3 regions of the Shimazuella sp. NTD248 genome follow, and region 1 is predicted to be linked to each of the others. Evidence: riboswitches for the same ligand, from Rfam matches in the RefSeq annotation. Region 1 holds a riboswitch; each other region holds the start of a gene.
What was found. Region 1 has a riboswitch for S-adenosylmethionine ahead of AC5WOE_RS15860 (aminotransferase class I/II-fold pyridoxal phosphate-dependent enzyme). Riboswitches for the same ligand answer to the same signal wherever they lie in the genome.

Region 1 (8,433 bases):
TACAGTCAAGTTATCTTATGAGACCATATACCTATAGGTGAGAGCAAAAAAGGGATTTTAAGCAAAAATGGGTGTTAAGCATCGAAAATGCCACTCATGATGAGTGGCACTTGTTTATCGTTCACATGCGATTAAATCTTTATCGCGATCTAATCTTTTGTTTGCGTCATAGATGACTTTTGATACATATGGTTTATAATACGTTTTTCCGCCTTTATTTTTTGTGGTGGAATAGCGTGCAACTCCACCTTTATATATTTTGTTCAACTCTGTACAGTTTTTATATACTTTAACAGTTGTTTTTGCATCAACTAATGTAGTAGAAGCAGAGAAAGCAATGATAAGCCCTAAAGCCAAACCATATGTTAATAATTTTTTCATGTAGGTTGTATTCCTCTCATCTGGTGTCTCTTTTATCATAATTCAGATTAATATGAAATTTATCATTTTTTTGTGTCTATTATACGTCTAATAGAGTATATTATGTCATTGTTCAAGAATGATATTCATTAGCATGCGATAAGGCTTGTTCCAAATCTGCACGCAAATCATCTATATGCTCTATTCCTACTGATAAACGAAGTAATCGATCACAAACTCCTACTTTTAGCCGAATTTCCTCTGGTATATCTGCATGTGTTTGTGTCGCTGGATAAGTAATTAGGCTCTCTACCCCACCTAAGCTTTCTGCAAAAGTAATCAATTTCAAGTGATGCAAAAACGGTCGGATAAGATTAGCATCAGCTAGTCGAAAGGACAGCATACCTCCAAATCCACTAGCTTGTTTTAGGTGTGTATCTTTTCCCTTTTCATCGAGAGCTGGATAATATACTTCTCCCTTGATCAACGGATGCTCACGAAGAAAATGTGCTAACTGTAGAGCATTTTCTTCATGACGATCCATCCGTAAAGCGAGTGTTTTCATCCCCCTCATCAACAAGTAGCAGTCATGAGGTCCTAAACTTGCCCCTATGGCGTTATGCAAGTATCTTACACGCTCTGATAATTCAGATCCTTTTGTCACGATCAGACCAGCGAGTACATCATTATGACCACCTAAATACTTCGTTGCACTATGAATGACGATATCAGCACCTAATTCAATCGGACGTTGGTAGTATGGGGTCAAAAAAGTGTTATCCACAATAGTTATGATCTGATGTCTGCGAGCTAGGCTGCAAAGCGCTTGTATATCAGCGACCTGCATCAATGGGTTGGTAGGTGTTTCGATAAAAATAGCTCGTGTGTTGGCCTGGATGGAACTTTCTACATCCTCAAGATTACGCAAATCTACATAAGTGAAGTCCAAACCGAAGCGTCGAAGGTTTTCTTCAAACAATCGATAAGTTCCTCCATAAAGATCAAGAGAGACGATCAAATGATCTCCTTGTGAAAACAATCCCATTACCGTTTGAATGGCTGCCATTCCTGAACTACAAGCAAAACCTTCATCTCCTTGTTCTAATCTTGCAATGCTTTCTTGCAGCACATCTCGGGTCGGATTAGCTGTCCGCGTATAGTCATAACCTGTACTTACCCCACCAACGTGTTCATAAGCAGTTGCAAAATAAACTGGAAAATTAATAGCTCCTGTCTTCGGTTCCTTTCTACAGCCTATCTGCGCTAATTCCGTCTCCATTTTTTTCATTTGTTCATCCTCCTGACCCATTTCCTCACATAAAAAACCTCTTCTCCTAAGAGAAGAGGCTGGTTTTCGACACCGCTTCTTCTCTTATCTTCCAGGAATTCCTGCAGGATTTGGCACCTTATTGATCAAGATCAATTGGTTGCCGGGCTTCATCGGGCCAGTCCCTCCGCCACTCTTGATAAGAGAAAATCTTTAAATATAATATTTATTTATTTTTATCAAACTAATTTTATCATATATATTACTTTTCTATCAATGTTGGTGAAATAATCATCTATCTATAGAAATCATGGATAGGCAGCTACAACCCTATCCATGATTGGATGTCTAGTTATTGGGTTAAAAATACTATTTCCTTGCAGTCAAAGCCTTTTTAAATAGTGATGACATCTTCGCTAGAAATGGATAGAGATACTAATCCATTACTTTTGACGACATATGTATTTTCTATTCCGACAACACCCCTGCCAGGAAACGTGAATTTAGGCTCGATTGCAATGACCATATTCTCTTGTAAGGGTTGTTGAAATCCTTTTGCCAAAATGGGGAACTCGTCAATTTCCAAACCTACTCCATGTCCCAAAAATTTCGCTTGATCTTCCCCAAATCCCATAAAATGAGCTTGTAAACCAGCATCTTCCACTATTTTTAAAGCATGCTGATATAAACTCTCCCATGTAACTCCTGGTTTTCCTAACTGTTCTACAGCACGCAAAAGGTTTCGACTTACTTCATATGCTTGTACCAGATCGTCTTCAAGTGTACCAATGACAGCTATTCGAGTTTGATCAATCATATAGCCTTCTACTACTGTGCTAAAGTCGAGTAAAATTGGTTCGTTTTGAGCTAATTTTTTGAAACTTGCACCTTGTGGACTAGCAACTGTCAATCCTAAGCCGCCAGCAGGACCATCAAAATAAGTCGGGGTTGCTGCTGCCGCACCAGAAGCTACCATCCCCAGTGACAACTCTTGGTTGTAACCTCGCATTCGATTGAGATTTATATTTCCACGTACTCGTAAATATTGCTCCATTTTCGCTGCTAATTGTACTTCTGTCATACCTATTGATATCCAAGCAGGCAATTGTTGAATAACTTCATCTACTAATATAGCAGCCTGCTGAATCTGCGCTAGCTCGTAGTTTGATTTTACTGCACGCTGCAAGCGAATAATAGGAGAGATGTCTTTGATTTCTGTATCTAGCATCTGCTGATAACGAACACCTAACTGATAAGGTAACACATCAAGTTCCAATCCTAATGTATTAGGTTTACCAAAACGAGCCTGTATACGCTCTCCTAATGTTCTCATTCTCCCTAATGGCTCCACTTCAATAGAACTTTCCTCTGTTGCACGAACAACGCTTTTTTTCACATAAAACACAGGATCTTCTGAATCAGGAACATAGAGTAAACCGTTTTGCATAGATCCTGTGTAGTAGAAAAGGTCTACATTTTGTGTAATAAGAGCTGCCGGAATTTCATGCTTGCGTAGTCCCGATTGTAAACACTCGATTCGAGTAGTTATTTCTTTTTTAGAAATTTTTGTAAGAAAATCCATTACAATCACCCTTTACATAGAAGGAATTTTTTGGTGGAAAGATAATTATATGGTTGAACAGATGAAGGAGGGAACTTTCATTATACATAAACCAATTATATGCTTGTTAATCGACACCTTAATGGACACCCCGTTACAAGAAGAAATCCAAGCGGGTCGGGCTCCCACTCTACAGTTTCTACGTGATAATGGAACTTATTTTCCTAGAGTAGTCAGTACATTTCCTACAATGTCTGTGTCTATTGATACTACCATGTTAACAGGTGAACCTCCCAACAAACATGGAATTTATGGTCTTACCTATTATCATTCCCAGCAAAAAAAAGTGTTCAACTTTGGTACTGGCCCAAAAGAAATTTTATTTTTCGGACTGAAACGTGTGCTCCATGCTGCAATCATGCAATTAAATCAAAAATTAATAAGCAGAGATGTGGAAACTATTCACGAAGCAACAGAAAAGCCTACTGCTTCTATTAATTCAATGATTTACCGCGGCAACCAACCCGCAACACTAAAAACGCCTTGGTTAGCATGGCTGTTTGGTTTGCTACCTAGAAATGTGGAAGCATCTGTACCATCATATTTCTCATTCGGCTCTCTTTTCAACATAACAAAAAAGCCGCTTCCAAAAACCCCATTGTCTAAATTTGGTATGAATGATCATTTTTCATCGATAGAAATTATCTCCCTAATCGAAGAAGACAAATTACCACCCCTTTCTCTCGTTTATTTCCCAGGAAATGACACGATTGTACATAAAAAAGGAACATCTGAAGGAAAAGGGATAAAAAAAGTCGATGAAGAGATCAGTCCCATTTTAAATGCCTTTGGTTCATGGGAAGAAGCTATTCAAAAATGTAATTTCATCGTTCTAGGGGATAGTGGTCAGACCAACATGATGAAAAAAGATACTTATGTAGACCTACGAAAAACACTACAACCTTATTCGATTATGCCACTTTCAAGAGATACACCAAAACCGCAAGACCAACTCATCACTTGTGTAAATGAGCGAATGAGTTATATAACTATTTTGGATGATAAAATATCTTATCAAGACATAGTCCGTTTATGTAAGACCGAAAAAAAATTAGATGTAATTGCATGGCAGTCAGAAGATAAATGGATCCATGTAGTAAGCGGACAAACCGATGGAGCTTTAAGCTTCCGACCAGATGGAGATTACACAGATGAATATAATCAAAAATGGCAGCTTGAAGGAGATATTTCTATTTTAGACTTGACACTGGATGATCATCAAATCCAGTATGGTCTCTATCCTGACGCATTATCCCGTTTAGCGGGAGCAATGGACCCTGCAAGTCGAAATGTAATTATTACCATATCTCCCGGTTACGAGTTAATAGGAAAAGCCTCACCTAAACATAAAGGAGCTTCCCATGGTTCCTTACATCATTTAGATTCCCTTGTACCTATGATTGTAACAGGCATGGATCATCAACCAGAACACCTACGCCTTATTGACTTAAAAAAATGGTTTCTTAAATTGTTACAGGAATGAGCCAAGCCTCCCCGTTCATAAATGTAAAAAAACAGGAAACGGGGAGTTTTTATGTCTATTTTACAAACCAAAAGTAATATTCAATTCGATTGGGAGAAATATTGGCCATATCTATCTCCTCTTTACCTGTCCTTTTTAGAGTTAGAACGTGATCCTTACTACTCTTTTTTACCTGAGGAAGAGTTGGAAGACTATCTTCAGAAAGCTATTCATATAGGAGAACAAACAGCAAAGCGATATATGGACATGAATCATCTCGATTTTTTTAATCATGTGCTAAAAGAAGATATTCGTATTCGTTTACTAGATCAACATCCTGAGCAATCTACCATTCGAGCACAATATCATAAAAAAAAGCAAACCATTTTCATCTATAAAAATTCAATGAGAGAAATTCAACAATTTATATCAAAAGAAATCGGAAACATTCTCCAAATTGATTTAATCGCATTACATGCTTACCATGAATGGTTTCACCATTTGGAAGAAACAACAATCGGAAGAACAGATGAAAAGTTCCGACCTGTTGTCCTGAAACAGAGAGGGCCATTTTTAGTAAAACGGTCTCTTTTGAGACTACGTGAGATAGCTGCCCATTCCTTTACACAAACCGCACTTGGTTTAAATTGGTCCCCGTTGCTTCTTGATCAATTTCGTTATTTATTAACAAAAGGATATTCCAATACACAAATTAGAGAGTGTTTTCAAGACACGAAGCGTACATACTATGCTATAATAAATAAAAAATAAGTCGCTAACTGTTAAGAAGTGGAGGGAATTCGGTGGAAAGCTGCATCTGTCCTAAATTTGAAGCTGCAATTGAAATTTTAGCAAAAAAATGGACGGGTCTTATCTTGCGGGTTCTCATGGAGGAAAAACGCCGTTTTCGTGATATCCGGGAGCATATACCGCAGATGAGCGAACGGATGTTAGCTGAACGCCTAAAAGAATTAGAGGCGTCTGGACTAATCAATCGGCAAGTTTATCCCGAGACACCTGTCCGCATTGAATATACACTTACGGAAAAAGGAAAAGCCTTACAACCCGTACTCGACTCGATCGAAAATTGGGCACATGAATGGATTTAAAACTCCCTTTCTAAATAGGGAGTTTTTTCGTTATCTTAATGTCTCACCAGTAGATTCATCTTTCCATCTCCTCTGTATACTCTTAAATGGATACAGCTTTATGTGGTTTACTATAGTGGCTTGTTCCTCCACCGCCGACTAAGATTCTCCCGCCTCTGGGGAAAATGAGTTGTTTTTGTAATCCACCTGCCAAAAGTACAATAACTTTAGCTCTATTTGCAGTAGCAATATATTCTACATATCCATTTCTTGTCAGTCTAGTCTTCCAATTTCTATCGAATTCAGATCGAAGAACTCTATTTGAATAAATTTGGTTTTCTACATTAGACTTTTTTCTCTTCTTCATTTCTCGCACCTCTCATCTTCGCTCTGCATACTTTTTATATATTCAAAATTCATAAGTTCGCACCGGCTGATACCCTCAAAACGATTACAACTCATAAAGCCATATGATAATTTTGTAATTTAATAAAAAAAGTTTAAATCAATTTATTTTCCTATAGAAGCATCATTGTTTTTCCAAAAGACATCTTGCACGAGTATGTTAAAATAAAGTTGACTTTGTGGCGAAAAAAGAGAGGTTTTTGACATGCAATCATTTGAACAATCCATGCTTACCCTGATCACAGATACATCTACCCAATTGTCACCAGATGTAAGGGAAGCAATCGACAAAGCAACTGCACAAGAAGACAGTGGGACTCGATCAGCATTGGCACTTGCAAGAATTACGGAAAACATTCAAATGGCAGAGGAAAAAGTGTCTCCTATCTGCCAAGATACAGGTATGCCGACTTTTATCCTTCATGTACCAATAGGTGCCAATCAATTAGAGATGGAAAAAGCAATCAAAAATGCTATTGCAACAGCTACCAAACAAGGAAAACTTCGCTCTAACTCTGTTGATTCCTTAACCGGAGCAAATACGGGGGACAATTTGGGACCTGGAACACCTGTTATTCACTTTCATCAATGGGAAAAAGATTACATTGATGTTCGGCTTATTTTAAAAGGAGGAGGCTGTGAGAATAAAAACATTCAATACAGCCTTCCAACTGAATTAGAAGGATTAGGTCGTGCAGGAAGAGATCTAGATGGAATTCGCAAGTGTATCTTGCACAGTATTTACCAAGCTCAAGGACAAGGGTGCAGTGCCGGTTTTATTGGAGTTGGGATTGGTGGGGATCGTACCACTGGTTACGAACTTGCAAAGCAGCAATTATTCCGACATGTGGACGATGTAAATCCAATCGAAGACCTTGCTAAATTAGAAAATTATATTTTAGAAAAAGGAAATACATTAGGCATTGGTACCATGGGATTTGGTGGAAATACCACTTTACTTGGTTGTAAAATCGGTGTTATGAACCGTCTACCAGCGAGTTTCTTTGTTTCGGTTGCATATAATTGTTGGGCTTTTCGCCGACAAGGAGTTGCGATCGATCCGGCAACGGGAGAAATCCAAAACTGGTTATACAAAGAAGAAAGACCAAAAGTACAAGGAAAGCCAAAAATCCAAGAAGAATCTAAGAGTTCAAATCGCCAAGTAGTACTTACTACCCCTATCACCGAAGAACAAATTCGCGATCTCAAAGTTGGAGATGTTGTGGTGATAAATGGTTTGATTCATACAGGTCGAGACGCACTTCATAAATATTTGATGGATCATGATTCTCCTGTTGATCTAGAAGGAAGTGTTATTTATCACTGTGGACCTGTTATGCTCAAGGATGAGGAAGGAAAATGGCATGTAAAAGCGGCTGGTCCAACCACTAGTATCCGAGAAGAACCATATCAATCGGATCTCATCAAAAAATTTGGCATGAAAGTAGTCATCGGAAAAGGTGGAATGGGCGCAAGAACGTTAAAAGGTCTACAGGAACATGGCGCTGTTTACCTCAATGCCATCGGTGGAGCTGCACAATACTATGCAGAGTGTATCAAAGACGTAGAAGGGGCAGATTTCTTAAATTTTGGGGTACCAGAAGCAATGTGGCATTTAAATGTGGAAAATTTTGCTGCTATTGTGACGATGGATTCTCATGGCAATAGTTTGCACGCTGATGTTGATAAGACATCTCTTGAAAAACTAGCACAGTACAAAGAACCTGTATTTAAATAAATTTCTGTTCACTTCCGAGACACAAAACGGTAAAATGAAGAGGGACTGTAAGCCCTTTTTGTACTTGTCTCTTACTTTTTAAGGAGGTTTGACTTTGAAACTTTTATCAAAGCTTTCTTTGGTAACACTTTCTGTTTTGACCGCATTTACGATTGCTCTTCCTACTGGAGCCTTTGCCGATGCAGTTGAAGGAGATACGGTTGTAACATTAGGGAAAGACCTAACTTTACAACAACAGGATAGTATTTTGGCGGAAATGCAAGTACCTAGCAATGTAAGCAAAATTTATGTTACAAACCAAGAAGAACACCAATACCTTGGAAAATATATGTCTGCTGCAACCATTGGAACACGTGCCTTATCCTCAGCGAAAATTACAATCGCTGCTAACGGGTCAGGAATATCCGTAAAAACAAATAATATTACTTCGATCACCGATGCGATGTACGCAAATGCTGCGATTACAGCTGGAGTAAAAGATGCAGACATTTA
Region 2 (8,433 bases), on a different contig from region 1:
TGTTCGATCAGGTGGGAAGTAGTTGTTTTACCGTTAGTTCCTGTTATTCCGATTAATTTTAATTGTCTTGATGGAAATTGGTAAAAGGTGTTTGCCAAAAAGCCCATTGCTCTTCTAGTATCTGGCACTCGAATCATCGGAACAGTCGTTTCCACAGATTCTTCTACAAGTACTGCTACAGCACCATTTTCCACAGCAGTTTGGATATAGTCATGACCATCCACCGTAAACCCGCGAAGAGCAATAAACAAATCTCCTTGCTTCACCTTTCTCGAATCCGTTTCGATTCCGGTGATTTGCTCATCACTTGGATTTGTCCATTCTTTTACATGTAATACATCTACTAGTTCACTTAATTTCATTATAAGGTAAACCTCCCACTCCACTTGTCAAGAAAACTTGGCATTGTGTCTTGCCTTTAAGACTCTGAAAGAGGCTTAGCTACACTTAAAATAAACGATAAGTGTAACAATAGAAAAACCAGGTATGGGGGTCCTGGCAATCATGACACCCATTTTAACATAATTCACGCAAAAAATCCCTTGAGGGAGAGTGACGAAACAAGCAACGAATCGAAATATAACCATATTGTGAAACAACAATAGGCTTCCACCTCATTGTAAAAACACAGATGGAAGCCGCTAATTTATTTGTCCCCTAAATACATCCGAATCAAAGTACCCTTTTTTACCCGCTCTCCTGGACGTGGGATTTGGCTGATGACCAATTTTCCTTTTCCTACTGTTTCAATTGGTATTGTATACAAACTATTTTTGATCTTATCAATATCTTGACCAACAAAATTTGGAGTGGTGACAATCGTATCATAAAGCGGATTTTCTTCTGGTTCAATTTGATTTTTTCGTTTTGGTACTTTCATATACCGCATGGTATCTCCAATAATATTTCCTACGATAGGAGCAGCAACGACCCCACCAAATTGGATACCTTTTGGATTGTCAACTGCTAAATACACCACAATCTTTGGATCATCAGCAGGAGCAAATCCAATAAACGAAACGATGTGATTATTTTGAAGATAGGTGCCATTCGGCCCTACTTTCTGCGCTGTTCCAGTTTTCCCGCCAACACGATAGCCATCTACAAATGCCTTACGACCTGATCCTTTGGCAACAACGCTTTCTAACGCCGCCCGTACAGCAGCAGATGTATCTGCTGTTATAACTTGTCTTTTTACAGCAGGGCTAATGGTGCTTACAACTTGGTCATTTTCTGGATTTATCCATTGCTTGGCAAGATGTGGAACCATCAATTTCCCGCCATTGACAGCTGCTGCTACAGCGGCCACCTGTTGAATCGGAGTCACTGCTACCCCTTGACCAAATGCAGTAGTTGCAAGCTCCACTGGTCCCATACGCGAAGGTTTAAACAAGATTCCTTTTGCTTCTCCATTAAGGTCTATTCCTGTTTTCTGCCCAAACCCAAATTGATGGATATAGGACAACAGTTTTTGTTTTCCAAGCCGTTGGCCTAAGGTGACAAATCCGGGATTACAGGAATTTTCTACGACTTCCAAAAAGGTTTGCGAGCCATGTCCGCCAGACTTCCAGCAGCGAAGTCGTGCCCCGCCTACAGCAATAAAACCGGGGTCGAAAAATCCTTCGTGTAAGTTTACTTTCTTCTCTTGCAGAGCGGCTGCTAAGGTAATAATTTTAAATGTCGAACCCGGCTCATACGTTTTCCATATTGGCAGATTGCGGTTGTAGATCAATGGGTCTGTTGTTCTATATTGATCTGGCCGATAAGTGGGGCGACTGCTCATCCCCAGTATTTCTCCTGTTTTGGGGTCCATCGCAATGGCGATCACATTTTCTGGATGATACTGCGCCATTGCTTGATCCAATTCTCGTTCGATGATTTGTTGAATATTTAGATCAATTGTAAGCTTTAAATCCATCCCGTCTTTTGGCGGTGTGAAGCGATCTACCCCTCCTGGCAACTTTTCTCCACGTGCATTGGCACTAAACGAAATATATCCCGGGGTACCTTGTAATTGCTTGTTGTACTCCAATTCCAATCCTGCTAACCCTTGATTATCAATTCCAGTAAAGCCAAGGATGTGGGAAGCTAAACTTTGATAAGGGTAATAACGTTTGCTATCTTCTGTAACTACTACCCCTGGTAATTGTAACCCCTGAATCTCTTCTGCCTTTGCTTCTGATATTTTTCTCCCATAGGGATTAATCCGAACGATAAGCTGTCTTTTCTTTACAAACGGCAAAATCTTTTCTTCTGGCACACCTAATATTTTTGCTAGTTTATAAGCTGTTCCATCTTTATCCTTGATCTGAGCTGGTACGACCATCACCGAAGGCGAACTGATATTATACGCAATCAATTCCCCATTGCGATCCAAGATGCGTCCACGCTTTGACGCAAAGGGAATATCCCTGCCCCAAAGATTTTCCGCTTTCCCTGTCAACCAAGGCCCTTGTACCAACTGCACAAAAGTAAGACGACCGAGCAACGCGATCAGTACAAACAGTGCAATTGAAAATATAATGAATAAGCGTTTTTTGTGCGTAACCAATAGCGCTTTCACGTCTCTTCATCCTTTTCCACTATCCTTTATTTCAATTTATGTGGACAAAGGGTAAAAAAGAATCATCATTTCTATGATTTAGGGATTTCCTATCAAACTTGCTCAACGGAATGTTATATTCAAAGACTCAAACGTAAAAAATCCCACATCTTCGTCTATTGAGTGAGATGTGGAACATACTGGTCGTTTGAGGTAATTAGGAGGCTATTCTTTTTTAAGTAAAGGGAAGTACGAATGTCAGAAAATGAAACAAACACTCCACATCTTCACATAAAAAACGAGGTTTCCCTCGTATGTATTATCTATTTCATTTTCATCTTGTTTTTGACTTCAGCTGTTTCACAACCATATTTCTCTATTACCAAAAAGAACGAATTTTTCGGGACAAGGTAATACGTTCCATTTTTAAACTCCATACTTTCTCCCATAGTTGTTCCTGTTCAAAAGCATCCGATGCACTTCTTAGTTGTTGATAACTTAACAACAACTGCGTATTTATAGCATCGAATTGTGCCCATAAATGATAGAGAAATAAATCTTTGTCTGTGAAATTCAGTTTTTGTAAAATTTCAGCTTGCCATTCTTGATCGCCGATTTCTTTTGCATATAAATACAAGTCTAAATAATCGTTTATCCAAGTTTCTTTTAACTGAATCATGATTTTACCTCCCTAACAAATGAAAAACCTCTTTAAGAAGAGGTTTTCTAGTTAGAAAGGTCCTCCTCTTATCTTTCAGAGTTTCTACTCTGTTGGATTTAGCACCATACAGTCTGTTGACTGAGGTTGCTGAGGTTTCATAGGGCCAATCCCTCCACCTCTCTTGATAAGAGATCCTTCGATTTTTTTCGTTTTGGTTGATTTGTTGTTGATTATATATGTAATTATTTTAATTGTAAATAACTACATCGATTTTTCTTTCATTGTTCGCATCATACTCATCATTTTTGTCATCATTTCATCTGACTCTTGCATTTTGTTCATCATCATATCCATGTCCATTTCTGGTATCGTGTTCATTTCTTGCATTTTGTTCATCATCATGGTCATCATTCTCATTTTTCCCATCATATCCTCCATCATGACCATCATCATCATATTCATACACATTTTATCCATACTATAATCCTCCGATTTTAGATACTTCAAATCATTACCTATGTTTTCCATAATGTTTGAATATATACTAGCCCGTCCTCTTGGCATAAAAAAACGAGGTTTCCCTCGTTAGGATTATCGATTTCGTTTTGGTTTGGACCTTGACTTCTTCTTTGCCGGCCATAGTTTTTTGATTAGTTTTTGACATTCTTGGATATGGGCATATTCACTTGAAACGTCTACTAATTCTTCTTGTCTGTCTACCGCACGAACCAATCGTTCGGGATAGGAGAGAAAGACAGCTAGAAGTCTTTTTTCTTTCGGCAATAGTTTATTTTCTTGTTCATAGGCTGCTAGTATTTCTGCGGGAGATTCCTCTGGATATCGATGTATTAAAGTAGCAAGGTCTTTTATGGGTGTATCTAGCGCAGCATGGTCAAAATCGATCCAGTACAATCCTTCCTCACTTGTGAGTACATTAGAAGGATGAACCCGACCATGACATATCGTGTATCTCGGGGCAATTCCTTTTTCCACTTGAAGATAACGATCGATTCCTTGGATAGCAAACGTAAATCCATTTTGGGAGAGCTGAGCAGATTGTTCGGATATTTTTGCTTCTCCTTCTTCTAACGTCTCTTGCCAACTAGATACTTGTGTCTTTCGCTGTTCCCAAGACTCTTTTAGATCTGGATCGATGACTTGGTGCAACTTGGGAAACTGTGCTGCTATAGGTTCTGCTAAACGATGAAAGCGCCCTAAGGATGATGCCAGCTCTGTTGCCGATACATGATCATCAGCAGGCTCTTGCCATGGAGTGGCATACCACTGGCTTCCATAAGCAGAAACGACTATTTCTCCATCCTCTGTAGGAACCCACGGAAGCAGATGAGGATATCCAGCTGTGCGAACTTGTTCTAACATGCGGTGCAGTACATACAGTTTTTCTCTCGGTGCATGACTTTCTTTCAGCGCATATTTTTGGTCTCCATCCGCAACCTCCCATACTCCAGCCCGATGTTGCACCGAAGAAGGGTCCCATCCAAATGCATGAATCACTTCCCACATCGAAAGCCCTCCTTCCCTAGCTCCGCTTCACCGGAATTTTTACGATTTGACCTTCCACTAAACGATCTGTTGGGAACTGATTCGTTCTAATAATCGCATTACAAGAAACATCATACTTGGCAGCTAATGTATCGATCGTCTCGTCTTTTTGGACAATAACCATTTTTAAGGAAGTAAACGATTCTTCTCTATTTCCTACCAACCACCTGCTCCATTCTCTGCCACGAACTTCTTCCTCTGTATTACTTGGTTCCTTGATTTCTTCCTCTTGTTGTCCTTCTTCAATCACAAGCTGAGGTTGAAAGGCTTCTTGTGATGGTGGTTCTTCGCCTACTTGTTCTTTTGCTATTTTTCTTGTCTCCCGATGTATGGTGCGTTCAACTTCTTTGGGTTTGGATTGTTCTTTTTTTGCCTCTACCTGTTCTGGCTCTGGTTTGGCAGGCTGAGCTGCAAAAGTGGGGGACTCGATCTCTTTTTTCTCTTCTATCTCTTCTTGCTGATCTTCAGAAACCTCTGTGATCAATTCTTCTTCCTCGGCTTCTGGCAATATCCCGTCTATCATCAGAACTGCTTCAATCTGTAATTCAAATGGTGATAAGATCTGGTAATCAAAAGATTCTACTTCTGCACAGACAGTTGCTAGTTCTGCACGGTCACGAGGCAGAGTAATTTCGACAGGAATTACATAGGCAATCTCTTCCCCCTCTCTTTCATAAGGATCATAATCAGAAACATCTGCTTCTTCATCGATATCCCCTTCATAGGTGCCATTCAGCCGAAGATAACCGTGAATTTTAAGATGCTGCCCTTCATCTTTGATCTCCACATCGGGATATAAATCCAATTCCAGAAGCGAACTTATCCCTGCTTGCTGTGGATGCAGACGAATCTTTTCTGAAATATTAAAGCGAAGTTGCTCCACCTGTTCTCCCTCCTTCTATCTTTCAAGCCCTTATGCTGAAATATATGTACGAGATAAAAGAGTTATCACTAGATCGGACAAAATGTTAACAGCTATGTAAAATTGTCTTCTCATCACTTGGAGGTCAAATCATGATTTCATCTCATCCACATACATTAAACGTATATGGATTTCTCGGCTGAAATATGAGGAGGAACAAGTATGGATTTGACCGCTCAATTGCCCAATTGGTTATTGCCTATCACTCATCCAAGCCCCTCGGCAGTAGAACAAGAAATGCGCAGGTGGAATATTACTTACCCGCAGATCTCCCCTTACATCACATCTCCAGCTCCCCCTCTGCAATATGGAAGAAATGTTATCTTTCGATCCGAACTTTTTGAAGTAATCATTCTGCAAATTCCTCCACAAATTGAAACTCCCATACACGATCATGGGGAATCTTTTTGTTGTGTAAAAGTAGTCGATGGCACATTATATAATCGTATCTATCAAATAAAACAATCTACTGAGGCACCTGGGCAGGTAAAAGAAGAGAGATATAAACAAAATGAGTATTTTACCGTAACCCAAGACCAAATTCACTCCATGTACAATCCGAGAAACCAACCTTTGATCACTTTCCACGTCTACTCCCCGCCCATTGAAAATAACCACATTTATAATGAAACACACTTGGAAAATACTATCTCCTCATAAAAAATAAGTACGAAGTACATACTTATCTGTCTAGACTGCTTCTAATATGCTTGGTATAAAGTTCCTATCTTCTTCAAAACATAAGCAAGTGGTACAGTCTGTCAGGATTTCCACTTGTCTTTTTGAGTTGCATACTCACTTGAAACTTAATACATCAATATGTTATTTTCAAGAAATGAGCACTTGATTTACTAGATCAAGAAAGAGGTCATAGAGATGAAACAACAACAGATGGGTGTTATTGGTTTAGGCGTTATGGGCAGAAACCTTGCCTTAAATATGGAAAGTCGTGGATATTCGGTCGCAGTATTTGATAACTTTACAAATTTGATCAATCCTTTTGTCCAAAAAGATGCAGCTGGTAAAAATATCGTTGGTACATATAGTATAGAAGAATTTGTGCAGAGCCTCGAAAAACCCCGCAAAATTTTAATGATGATCAAAGCTGGTGCCCCAACAGATGCTACGATCGAACAAGTTAAACCTCTATTAGATAAAGGCGATGTATTGATTGACGGTGGAAATACCTATTTCCATGACACCATCCGCCGTAATAAAGAGTTAGAGGCAGATGGGATTCATTTTATTGGAACAGGCGTATCCGGTGGAGAAGAAGGAGCACTGCATGGCCCTTCGATCATGCCCGGTGGACAAAAAGAAGCATATGAACTAGTAGAACCGATCTTGACTGCCATCTCCGCAAAAGTGAACGGTGATCCATGTTGTACTTATATTGGTCCCGATGGCGCTGGACACTATGTAAAAATGGTACACAATGGGATTGAATATGGAGACATGCAGTTGATCTCGGAGGCTTACTTCCTTCTCAAACATGTACTAGGCCTTGAGGCAGAGGAATTACATCACGTATTTGCAGAGTGGAACAAAGGAGAACTAGATAGTTATCTCATTGAGATCACGGCTGATATCTTTACCAAAATAGATGAGAAGACAGGCAAACCCCTTGTCGACGTCATCTTAGATACTGCTGGCCAAAAAGGGACTGGAAAATGGACAAGTCAAGATGCATTGGAACTTGGTGTACCCCTTTCCATCATAACCGAATCGGTTTTCGCCCGTATCATCTCTTCCATGAAAGAAGAACGAGTGAAAGCGAGTAAAGTATTACAAGGTCCAGCAATTAAACGGTATGAAGGTGACAAAAAAGGTTTGATTGAAGCGATTCGTAAAGCGTTGTATATGAGCAAAATTTGTTCTTATGCTCAAGGCTTCAGTCAGCTGCGTGCTGCTGCAAAAGAATATAACTGGGATTTGCCATACGGAAATATCGCGATGATCTTCCGTGGGGGATGTATTATCCGCGCACAATTCCTGCAAAAAATCAGTGACGCATATGAGCGTGAACCAGACTTAACAAATTTATTATTAGACCCATACTTTAAAAATATTGCCGAAGAATACCAATCTGCGCTTCGACATGTGATCACCATTGCGATTGAAAATGGGATTCCGACTCCATCTTTTTACAGCGCACTCGCTTATTATGATAGTTATCGGACAGAGACACTGCCTGCTAATCTCTTACAAGCGCAAAGAGATTACTTTGGAGCCCATACGTATCAACGGATTGATGAAGAAGGTACTTTCCATACAGAATGGATGGAGAAATAGAAAAGAGGTTGTAGGGATAATCCTACAACCTCTTTTTTAATGCTTTAAGAATTGGATGGCTTACTTGCAACCGACCACCAAAAGAATCCATCTCTTGCTAAGAGTTGATCGGATTCCATTGGGCCCATCGACCCAGCTTCATAATTAGGAAACGTAACATCTTTGTCTTTGTTCCACGCTTTGGAAATCGTATCGACAAACTTCCATGAGATGGATACTTCATCCCAATGGGTATAGTGGGTCGCATCCCCCAATAGACAATCATACAAAAGTCTTTCATATGCTTCAGGTGTATTCATTTTATCATCGCAGTTGCTGCAATAATGTAACTGAATAGGTAAGGAATCTTCTTCTCCTGTGCGTTGCTGAGCGTTAAGATGCAGTGTCATCCCTTCATCTGGTTGAATATGGATCACCAATAAATTAGGATGCGGATGACTTCTATCCCGGTAA
Region 3 (8,433 bases), on a different contig from region 1:
TTTGTGTTTCACTTAACGTGTTGTTACGAGGTTCCTCTTCTACCTCTACCAATTTTTGTTTTGCAGCATCAGAGTAAATTCGAACTGTATTACCTGTGAAGTAAGATATGTCACCAGGAGTTTCGTCAAACCATCTCATCATAAATTGACTAATTTTAGGGGAAGACAACACTTCATTCATAATTTCTAATGATTCAAAATGTGTTTCGAGCATATACTGTAATTCGCCTAAATCTCCTGACATTAGTGTTGACACTGTAGTTACGTCTGTGCAGATACTGCCAGGTAAATTATTGATTTGAGGAAGCAATAGCTCTAAATAGTGTGTTTGAAAGGTCTCCAAGTCCTCTATATTTTTGAATATTGAGATCGTTTTATACATAGTATTCATATCCCTTCGTTAGACGCTTTGGTCTTTGTTATGTTGATAGAAAGTGATGAATGATCTACCATAGAAGATATACTTAACAAAACAGTAGATGTTAACCTCATCTAGTAATTCATATCTATGGAATAGATATAATATTTAATTAATTATACTGTTTATTTCAATATTATTCAAGAAATGATCATATATTTAAAATGGAAAAAGCAATCCCTTAGAGAGATTGCTTTCGCGATTATTTTTTTAACATTTGTTTTACAATGCGTTCTATTCGAGTTTTTGCCTTCTCTTGGGTGCTTAAGTCTTCAGAAGTGATTTCAAATCGACGTATTTTTTCATCCAAATGAAACATATCGATAAGTGCAGAATAATTATTGGTATGATGTTCTCCAACTTCCAGCACTCCATCGATCGTATCTTGTTCTAGATTATGATGAAAATATACGGCGATCTGGCTGCAAACCCCATAAAAATAAGTGGTTGGATGGTACTGAATAAGTTGGGACCAACCTTGATCATCTGTGACAAGACCTTCCCAAGTTTGCTTGAAGCCAAGTTGTTTAAATCCAGTCAAAAACTGCTCCACGCGTTGATCAGGCAATACTTTGATAAAATCGCGGTCATGTGAATCAAGTGCATTTTTAATCTCTAGGTTAGTAATAAAGAAGTATTTTGTATTGATAGAGGAAGCTGGTATATTTGCTGGACAGGTAAAGGAAAATGGAAACGTAATCGTTTCATTTGGCTGAATCACAAATTCTTCATGTGTGACATCAATCATTGCGATTCGTTCTGTTAAGTCACTGCCACTGCGAGCATGAACGGATTGGAGCATAAAGTAAACCGAAAGTCCTTCTACTTTTTGTTCGGCACTACCGCCAGTAGCTACGATCTGCCCAGTAACTTCTTGTCCTGTTGTTACTATTTCTTTGTTTAAACGTAGGTCAATCTTTGCTGCTCCCATTCCCATAGATGCAAGTACGGTTTCAAACAACTTTTCGTCCTCCCAAAAACATATCTTTTTTCCTATCATACCATGCAAGATGTACTTCGAGTAGGGGGAAGCATGGCAAAAGCATATAGGAAAACGATAGCTGTTTAAGATAGTGCTGTAGGTTTCCTTAGTAAGTTATATTCATTATGAAAAGATATATTCATGGTGATAGCTCTAACTATTTATTTATGAAACAAACCTAAATGGACATAAAAATGTTATTATTATTCTGGGACATTGGAAAATTAGGAACAATCAAGTTTCGCCCAAGTGCTGTTATCATCCTTGAATAAGACAGGTAGGAATGTGGATGCTTTTTAAATTTCTATTAAGCTTATTAATCATTGTTGTTGTTGCTCAGTTATTTGGTGCTTTGGCTGCTCGTATTGGTCAACCAAAAGTTGTCGGGGAGATGATTGGAGGACTGATACTAGGACCCTCTGTATTAGGTCTTTTGTTTCCAAGTTTTCAAGAATGGTTGTTCAATAAAAATATCAAAGATCAGTTATATATCCTCAGTCAGTTTGGGATATCTTTGTATATGTTTCTTGTAGGGATTCATGCAAATGACGAAAAGCTAGAAGAGGAGAAATTAATAAAAAACGCTGTTCTCCTTGCTCTTGTAGGTATTATACCGGCATTTCTTATGTTGTTTCTGTTAAGTTGGTATGTATACCCATCGATAGGACCAAAATTTACAACACAATTAGTTTATTCGCTGTTTATGGCAGCCAGCATTTCTGTGACAGCTTTTCCTGTACTTGTCCGGATTTTGGATCAGCATAAGTTGATCAAAACAAATTTGGGGAGATTTGTAATATTTGGCGCGAGTATAGAAGATATCATCGCATGGATGATGTTACCAATCATTTTGTCTATTGCTGCTCTTAATTTATCTTTCAGCAGTGTTAGTATATTTCTGTATTTGAGTCTTTATCTTGTAGTCATGTTTTTTGTGATCAGACCTCTTTTAAAGTTTTTGATCCAAAAGTTTCCTACCCTCCAAAATGAATTTTTCGCAATATTTCTCATTTTGTTTTTAGGCAGCAGTTTGATCACTGAAAAAATGGGACTGCATGCTATTTTTGGAGGTTTTATAGCAGGACTAATTATACCTAGATTAGACCCTGTCACAAAAGATCTCAATGTGAAGATTTCCGATTTTGTTAATACTCTTTTGGTTCCTATTTACTTTGTAAGTTCGGGTTTTAATATCGATTTGCGTTCTTTTACAAACAGTTATCATATCGGGATCATTCTCCTGTTTATTGGTGTAGCATTTATTTGCAAATACTTTACCTGCTTGTTCTTCGCAAAAGGGATAGGATATAGTTGGGGGGAATCAAGTGCCATCGGGGCTTTGATGAATGCTCGTGGGTTGATGATACTCGTGTTTGCAAACATTGGTTTAACCAGTAAATTAATTTCTGCCAATGATTACTGTATTTTATTTCTCATTGCGATTATCACTACGGCTATAACGTCCCCTTTATTAAAATGGTCATTGGGAAAGCAATACAATATGGAAAAGATAGGACAGGAAGAGTATTGACGGTTGCCGCAAAATTCAATATAATCGAGTAAACCGAGTGTTGAACTATATATTTTTAATATCTCTTATCCAGAGAGGCGGAGGGACTGGCCCGATGATGCCCGGCAACCCTAGTGATTCACTAGAAGGTGCCAATTCCTGTAGAGACAAACGTCTCTAACAGATAAGATGAGGAATTTAGAAACCCAAAGCCTCTTCTGGATAAGAAAGAGGCTTTTTTTGTGCGATAAAAAAGGGGGAATTATCATTGAGTACATTTCGACCTGAGACGATTACTGTTCATGGGGGTCAGGCACCAGACCCTGCTACCAATGCAAGAGCCGTTCCTATTTATCAAACAACTTCGTATGTATTTGACGATACACAGCATGCTGCTGATTTATTTGCGTTAAAAGAATTTGGAAATATATATACTCGGATTATGAATCCTACAACGGATATTTTAGAAAAAAGAGTTGCTGAGCTGGAAGGTGGTGTTGGAGCACTTGCAACTAGTTCAGGTCAAGCTGCGATTACGTATTCGATTTTAAATATCGCCAGAGCTGGAGATGAGATTGTAGCCTCAAGCAACCTTTATGGCGGCACCTATAATTTATTTCGGCACACGCTTCCTAAGCTGGGAATTCATGTGCATTTCGTAGATCAGACTAACCCAGATAACTTTCGCAAAGCGATAACAGATAAAACCAAAGCTGTGTTTGCAGAAATCATCGGGAACCCTCAATTAGATGTATTAGATGTAGAAGTAGTAGCCGATGTAGCGCATGAAGCAGGTATACCGCTGATTATTGACAACACGTTTGCCACACCTTATTTAAGTCGCCCATTTGATTTTGGAGCAGATATCATTGTTCATTCTGCAACCAAATTTATCGGAGGACATGGAACGAGTATTGGTGGAATTTTAGTAGACTCTGGAAAGTTTAATTGGAAAAATGGTAAGTTCCCTGATCTAACAGAACCAGACCCAAGTTACCATGGCGTTTCTTATACAGAAGCAGTAGGACCCCTTGCATATATTATTAAAGCACGTGTCCAGCTATTGCGAGATACAGGTGCCGCTATTTCTCCATTTAATGCATTTTTATTGCTGCAAGGGTTAGAAACCCTGCACCTGCGCATGGAACGACATAGTGAAAATGCGCTGAAAGTTGCCAAGTTTTTAGAAAATCACGACAGTATTACATGGGTAAATCACCCTGGGTTAGAAGGTCATCCCTCCTATGAAAAAGCGCAAAAATATTTAGCAAAAGGACAAGGAGCCATCTTTACGTTTGGCATCAAGGGCGGACGAGAAGCAGGAAAACGTTTGATTGAAAATCTATCTTTATTTTCTCATCTAGCCAATGTGGGTGATGCGAAGTCCCTTGTGATCCATCCAGCAAGTACGACACACCAACAGCTCACAGAGGATGAACAAAAAGCAGCTGGTGTTAACCCAGAACTTATTCGTTTGTCAGTTGGGATTGAATCTGTAGATGACATCATTGAGGATTTAGAACAAGCACTTGAAAAAAGCCAACAATAAATGTGCAAAAATAGATACCAAAAATCCCAAGCGAAGATATGCTTAGCTGTAGCGTCCTTTGTTGCTCTTTACAACAGACGCGGAAGACGTGCATATCAAGCGGATTTGGCACAAAATGTTTGTGAATTGGCTCATTAATAACAACAAATTTAAAATATAGGAGGAAATAGTTGTGCCGATTAAGATTCCAGACAATCTTCCAGCGGCTGGAATCCTCCGCAAGGAAAACATTTTTGTGATGCCAGAAAAGCGGGCTTTTCATCAAGATATACGTCCGCTCAAAATGGTGATCTTGAATATCATGCCTACCAAAATCACAACCGAAACACAACTGCTTCGGTTGTTAGGCAATTCGCCTCTGCAACTAGAGGTAAGTCTTCTTCATTTGCAGTCGCATACTTCAAAAAATACACCGCCAAGCCATTTGGAGACTTTTTATCAGACATTTGCAGATATAAAGGAAGATAAATTCGATGGATTGATCATCACTGGAGCCCCAGTGGAGCATTTAGAGTATGAGCAAGTAGATTACTGGGATGAACTAAAGCAAATCATGGAATGGAAAATGACGCATGTCACTTCCACTTTGCATATATGCTGGGGAGCGCAAGCTGCACTCTATTTTCATTATGGTATTTCCAAATACGCTCTGCCCGAAAAGTTATCCGGGATATATGCTCACAAAGTTTCAAAACCGAATACGAGATTATTGCGTGGATTTGATGACCTTTTTTATGCACCTCATTCCCGCTATACCGATATCCGCCGGGAAGACATAGAAAAGTGCAGCGAACTGGAAATATTATCGGAATCAGAGGAAGCGGGGGTTTACCTTCTCGCCAGCAAGGATCGAAAGCAAGTTTTTGTAACAGGTCACTCGGAGTATGACTTACTTACATTAAACGAGGAATATATTCGAGATGTTAAGAGTGGTCTACCGATAAAACTGCCAGAAAACTATTTCCCGCAAGATAACCCAGATAACCTTCCCATTCATACATGGCGTTCACATGCCAATTTATTATTTACGAATTGGTTGAACTATTACGTCTATCAAGAAACCCCATATGATTTACATGCAAATTAAACCGGTTGTTTTGAACCGGTTTTTTGCTGTCATGATAACTTTGTCTCTAATCGCTTTCCTGTGAATCAGCGAAGATGTCGTAACTTTTACCATGTACATAGGTAATCCCATTGCCCATATTGGCAACTTCTGTATCCAGCAGCACAAACTCCAGCTTGCTGCCATTTTCAAGGCTAAGGGATACGGTGCTGGCTCGATTTGTTACGAGGGACGGCCGGACAGGTTTTTCATCGAAAAAGTAGTCGATTCTCAGCTCGTCTCCACCGATTGCCACCTTTGATCCTCGGTAAAACCTCCATTGGGGGATTTTTTTGATCGCCTCTATAAACTCACTTACTTTTGTTCTATTTCCTTCCACGGATAACCGCAATGCCATTGGGTTCACCCTTTCTATTTTTGTAACCGCCTGATGTCCATTCGAATGAGAGCATGCAGCCATCGTTCGTTATCCTCTATTCCATTTGGAAATAAAAACTTTACGATGTAGCCTTTGCCCATGAGTTGAAGCTCGTTTGCTATTTCTTGCTTGTGCTGGTGCATTTTATCGACAGGGTATTGATGTTTATCAGCTAATTGTTGAAGCATTTCGGTGACTTCAAGTGGGATAGTTCGATTTTCGATGATCCAGTCTAAACTCATTGATCTTTTAGATGGAAATTTCATCATCATTGATTTCAAATAATGGGTATATGATAGACACACTCCTTGCATATAGGTTTAAAAATCAGAATAATATGTTAGATATCTTATCTGGAAATCCTCAAATGGCTTTAGAAGAGATTGAAAGTTATGTAGACTTACATATGTTTTATGATCTTTCGGTGGTTGCCACTCTATTACGAGGAAAAATCGCTTTTGAATTGCGGAAGTGGAGCAGAGCAAAGGAGTATCTCAAAAAATCATTAGCAGATTTGGATCGATGTCCTAACTTAGTTACTTCTAACCTGCGCTCTATTTGTTTGAATGACTTAGGGAGGGTTGCATTTTACGATGGTGATTATTTAACTGCTCTTCTTTATACTGACCAAGCAATTCAAGTATTTGATGGTAAAGGAGAGAGACTATATTTTAAGTTCTACCCTTACCTAAATAAAGTCATCTATTTGGAAAAGCTAGGTCGTGATGAGGAAGCACGTCAGGTATTGGAATACTTATATAAGCACATCGACGATTTTAAGGCAAACCTAGTGCTCACGACCCAAATTTATGAGAGATTTGCAAATCTTTTGATACGGTCAGGTTCCCCTTTAAAAGCATTAGAATACGCCCAAGAGGGATTGCAAATTGCTTGGGAAAACAAGGAATACCGTAGGTTATTCTTCCTTTGGACGATTAAAGCAGATATCTTTGTTATTTTAGGAAGAACACAAGAAGCTAAAACGCGATATCGAAAGGCATTAGCACTATGTCATCATGTGGCAAATGATCCTGATGAGATAGGACATGCGCAATTTTCTTATGGGAAATTGCTTTTTGATCTGGGGGAAATGAAAGCAGCAGAGGAACACCTTCTGGATGCAGTTCAATATTTGGAAAATACCCCTAAAGTAAAAGAAGATATTAGAATTGAAGCACTGATTACCCTTGGTCGTCTAAAAGGTCACTTGCATAAATCGGGAGAATCAGAGGAACTATTTCTAATGGTAGATACAATCATGTCGAATAATGATAACAATGATCATGTGTCCGTTGACATTTTCCTAAAAATGTGTAACTTTTATGAATGTAAAGGGGAAAAACAAAAATTTTATTACTATCAAAATCTTATATATCAATCCCTAAAGACCAAGGTGGGATTAGCTTGAAATATCGTTCAGCAGATGGCGATCCAATGGGTAAAACCAAAGGGAGTTTAACATGAAATATCGTTCAGCAGATGGCGATCCAATGGGTAAAACCAAAGGAAGTTTAACATGAAATATCGTTCAGCAGATAGCGATCCAATGGGTAAAACTAATGGGAGTTTAACATGAAATGGCGATTCTATAGGATAAACGAAATCCCACCTTTTATTTAGAAGGTGGGATTTTCCATTTTTTTATTCTATCGCAAACTTACCGCATACTAGGCAGCATTCGTTCTCTTGGGGCCACGAGTGGACATGATTAGTTTGTAACAAAATGCAACCCGGATCATCTTTTAATAGATGATCCGGGTTGCAATATCAATGATATATCTATTGTTTGGTTTATTCATCTTTTTTCTGATTACCCAATTTTAACTTTGATCGAAATCAGGTGCGATGGATTTTTTGATGAATAAGGTAATGAAGAATGCTCCGAGACATAAAGCTGCTGCAAACCAATAAGCATGGTGCACACCTTGAGTCATCGCATCATTCATTATGTTCTCTGTAATCTTTCCTGATTGCCCTTCTAAATAACTCCTCTTTCCTTGACTCATGATACTTACAAAAATGGATACCCCAAGTGCTCCTGCGATTGGCTGTAGTGTGCTGATAATTGCGGTTCCATGGGGATATGACTTCTTCGGCAATTCATTCAACGCATTCGTATTTGCAGGCATCATGATTGCTGAGATGGACAGCATCAAAATGATATAGACAAAGATAAATGACACAATATGCATCGAAGGGCTGATATTGCTGAAGAATATCATGACACTGACTAGTACAATTGTTCCGGTAATCATCAGCTTTCTAGGTCCAAATTTATCGAATAAAGTTCCCATCACGGGTGACATAAATCCGTTCAATAATGCACCTGGTAAAAGCAATAATCCTGCTAACTTCGCGGAATAACCGAGTGGTCCTTGCAAATACATAGGCATTACGATTTCAGAAGCGAGCATTGCCATGACGACAATTACAAAGAGACTGATACCTAATGCATAATTTTTATATTTAAAGACACGTACGTCCAACAAT

Region 2: linked by a shared signal. The riboswitch ahead of AC5WOE_RS13955 (hypothetical protein) and the one ahead of AC5WOE_RS15860 (aminotransferase class I/II-fold pyridoxal phosphate-dependent enzyme) in region 1 are both predicted to bind S-adenosylmethionine.
Region 3: linked by a shared signal. The riboswitch ahead of AC5WOE_RS10170 (homocysteine synthase) and the one ahead of AC5WOE_RS15860 (aminotransferase class I/II-fold pyridoxal phosphate-dependent enzyme) in region 1 are both predicted to bind S-adenosylmethionine.

Annotation. Positions count from the first base shown of each region.
Region 1 is NZ_JCAJZT010000007.1:119,623-128,055, reverse strand. It holds gene AC5WOE_RS15865 (excalibur calcium-binding domain-containing protein) at 115-381, opposite strand; gene AC5WOE_RS15860 (aminotransferase class I/II-fold pyridoxal phosphate-dependent enzyme) at 494-1,648, opposite strand; SAM riboswitch class I at 1,730-1,833, opposite strand; gene AC5WOE_RS15855 (M24 family metallopeptidase) at 2,022-3,209, opposite strand; gene AC5WOE_RS15850 (alkaline phosphatase family protein) at 3,259-4,731, shown strand; gene AC5WOE_RS15845 (hypothetical protein) at 4,783-5,481, shown strand; gene AC5WOE_RS15840 (winged helix-turn-helix transcriptional regulator) at 5,514-5,819, shown strand; gene AC5WOE_RS15835 (hypothetical protein) at 5,902-6,165, opposite strand; gene AC5WOE_RS15830 (fumarate hydratase) at 6,409-7,941, shown strand; gene AC5WOE_RS15825 (DUF1002 domain-containing protein) at 8,036-8,433, shown strand, end outside.
Region 2 is NZ_JCAJZT010000005.1:350,810-359,242, forward strand. It holds gene AC5WOE_RS13945 (UDP-N-acetylmuramoyl-L-alanyl-D-glutamate--2,6-diaminopimelate ligase) at 1-362, opposite strand, end outside; gene AC5WOE_RS13950 (stage V sporulation protein D) at 647-2,563, opposite strand; gene AC5WOE_RS13955 (hypothetical protein) at 2,922-3,221, opposite strand; SAM riboswitch class I at 3,287-3,394, opposite strand; gene AC5WOE_RS13960 (hypothetical protein) at 3,465-3,680, opposite strand; gene AC5WOE_RS13965 (phosphotransferase) at 3,795-4,727, opposite strand; gene AC5WOE_RS13970 (LysM peptidoglycan-binding domain-containing protein) at 4,744-5,649, opposite strand; gene AC5WOE_RS13975 (cysteine dioxygenase) at 5,851-6,348, shown strand; gene gnd (NADP-dependent phosphogluconate dehydrogenase) at 6,565-7,980, shown strand; gene zwf (glucose-6-phosphate dehydrogenase) at 8,025-8,433, opposite strand, start outside.
Region 3 is NZ_JCAJZT010000004.1:109,306-117,738, forward strand. It holds gene AC5WOE_RS10155 (EthD domain-containing protein) at 1-382, opposite strand, end outside; gene AC5WOE_RS10160 (sporulation protein) at 621-1,379, opposite strand; gene AC5WOE_RS10165 (cation:proton antiporter) at 1,690-2,931, shown strand; SAM riboswitch class I at 2,994-3,101, shown strand; gene AC5WOE_RS10170 (homocysteine synthase) at 3,179-4,459, shown strand; gene metA (homoserine O-acetyltransferase MetA) at 4,632-5,546, shown strand; gene AC5WOE_RS10180 (hypothetical protein) at 5,593-5,922, opposite strand; gene AC5WOE_RS10185 (hypothetical protein) at 5,937-6,209, opposite strand; gene AC5WOE_RS10190 (hypothetical protein) at 6,311-7,351, shown strand; gene AC5WOE_RS10195 (MDR family MFS transporter) at 7,764-8,433, opposite strand, start outside.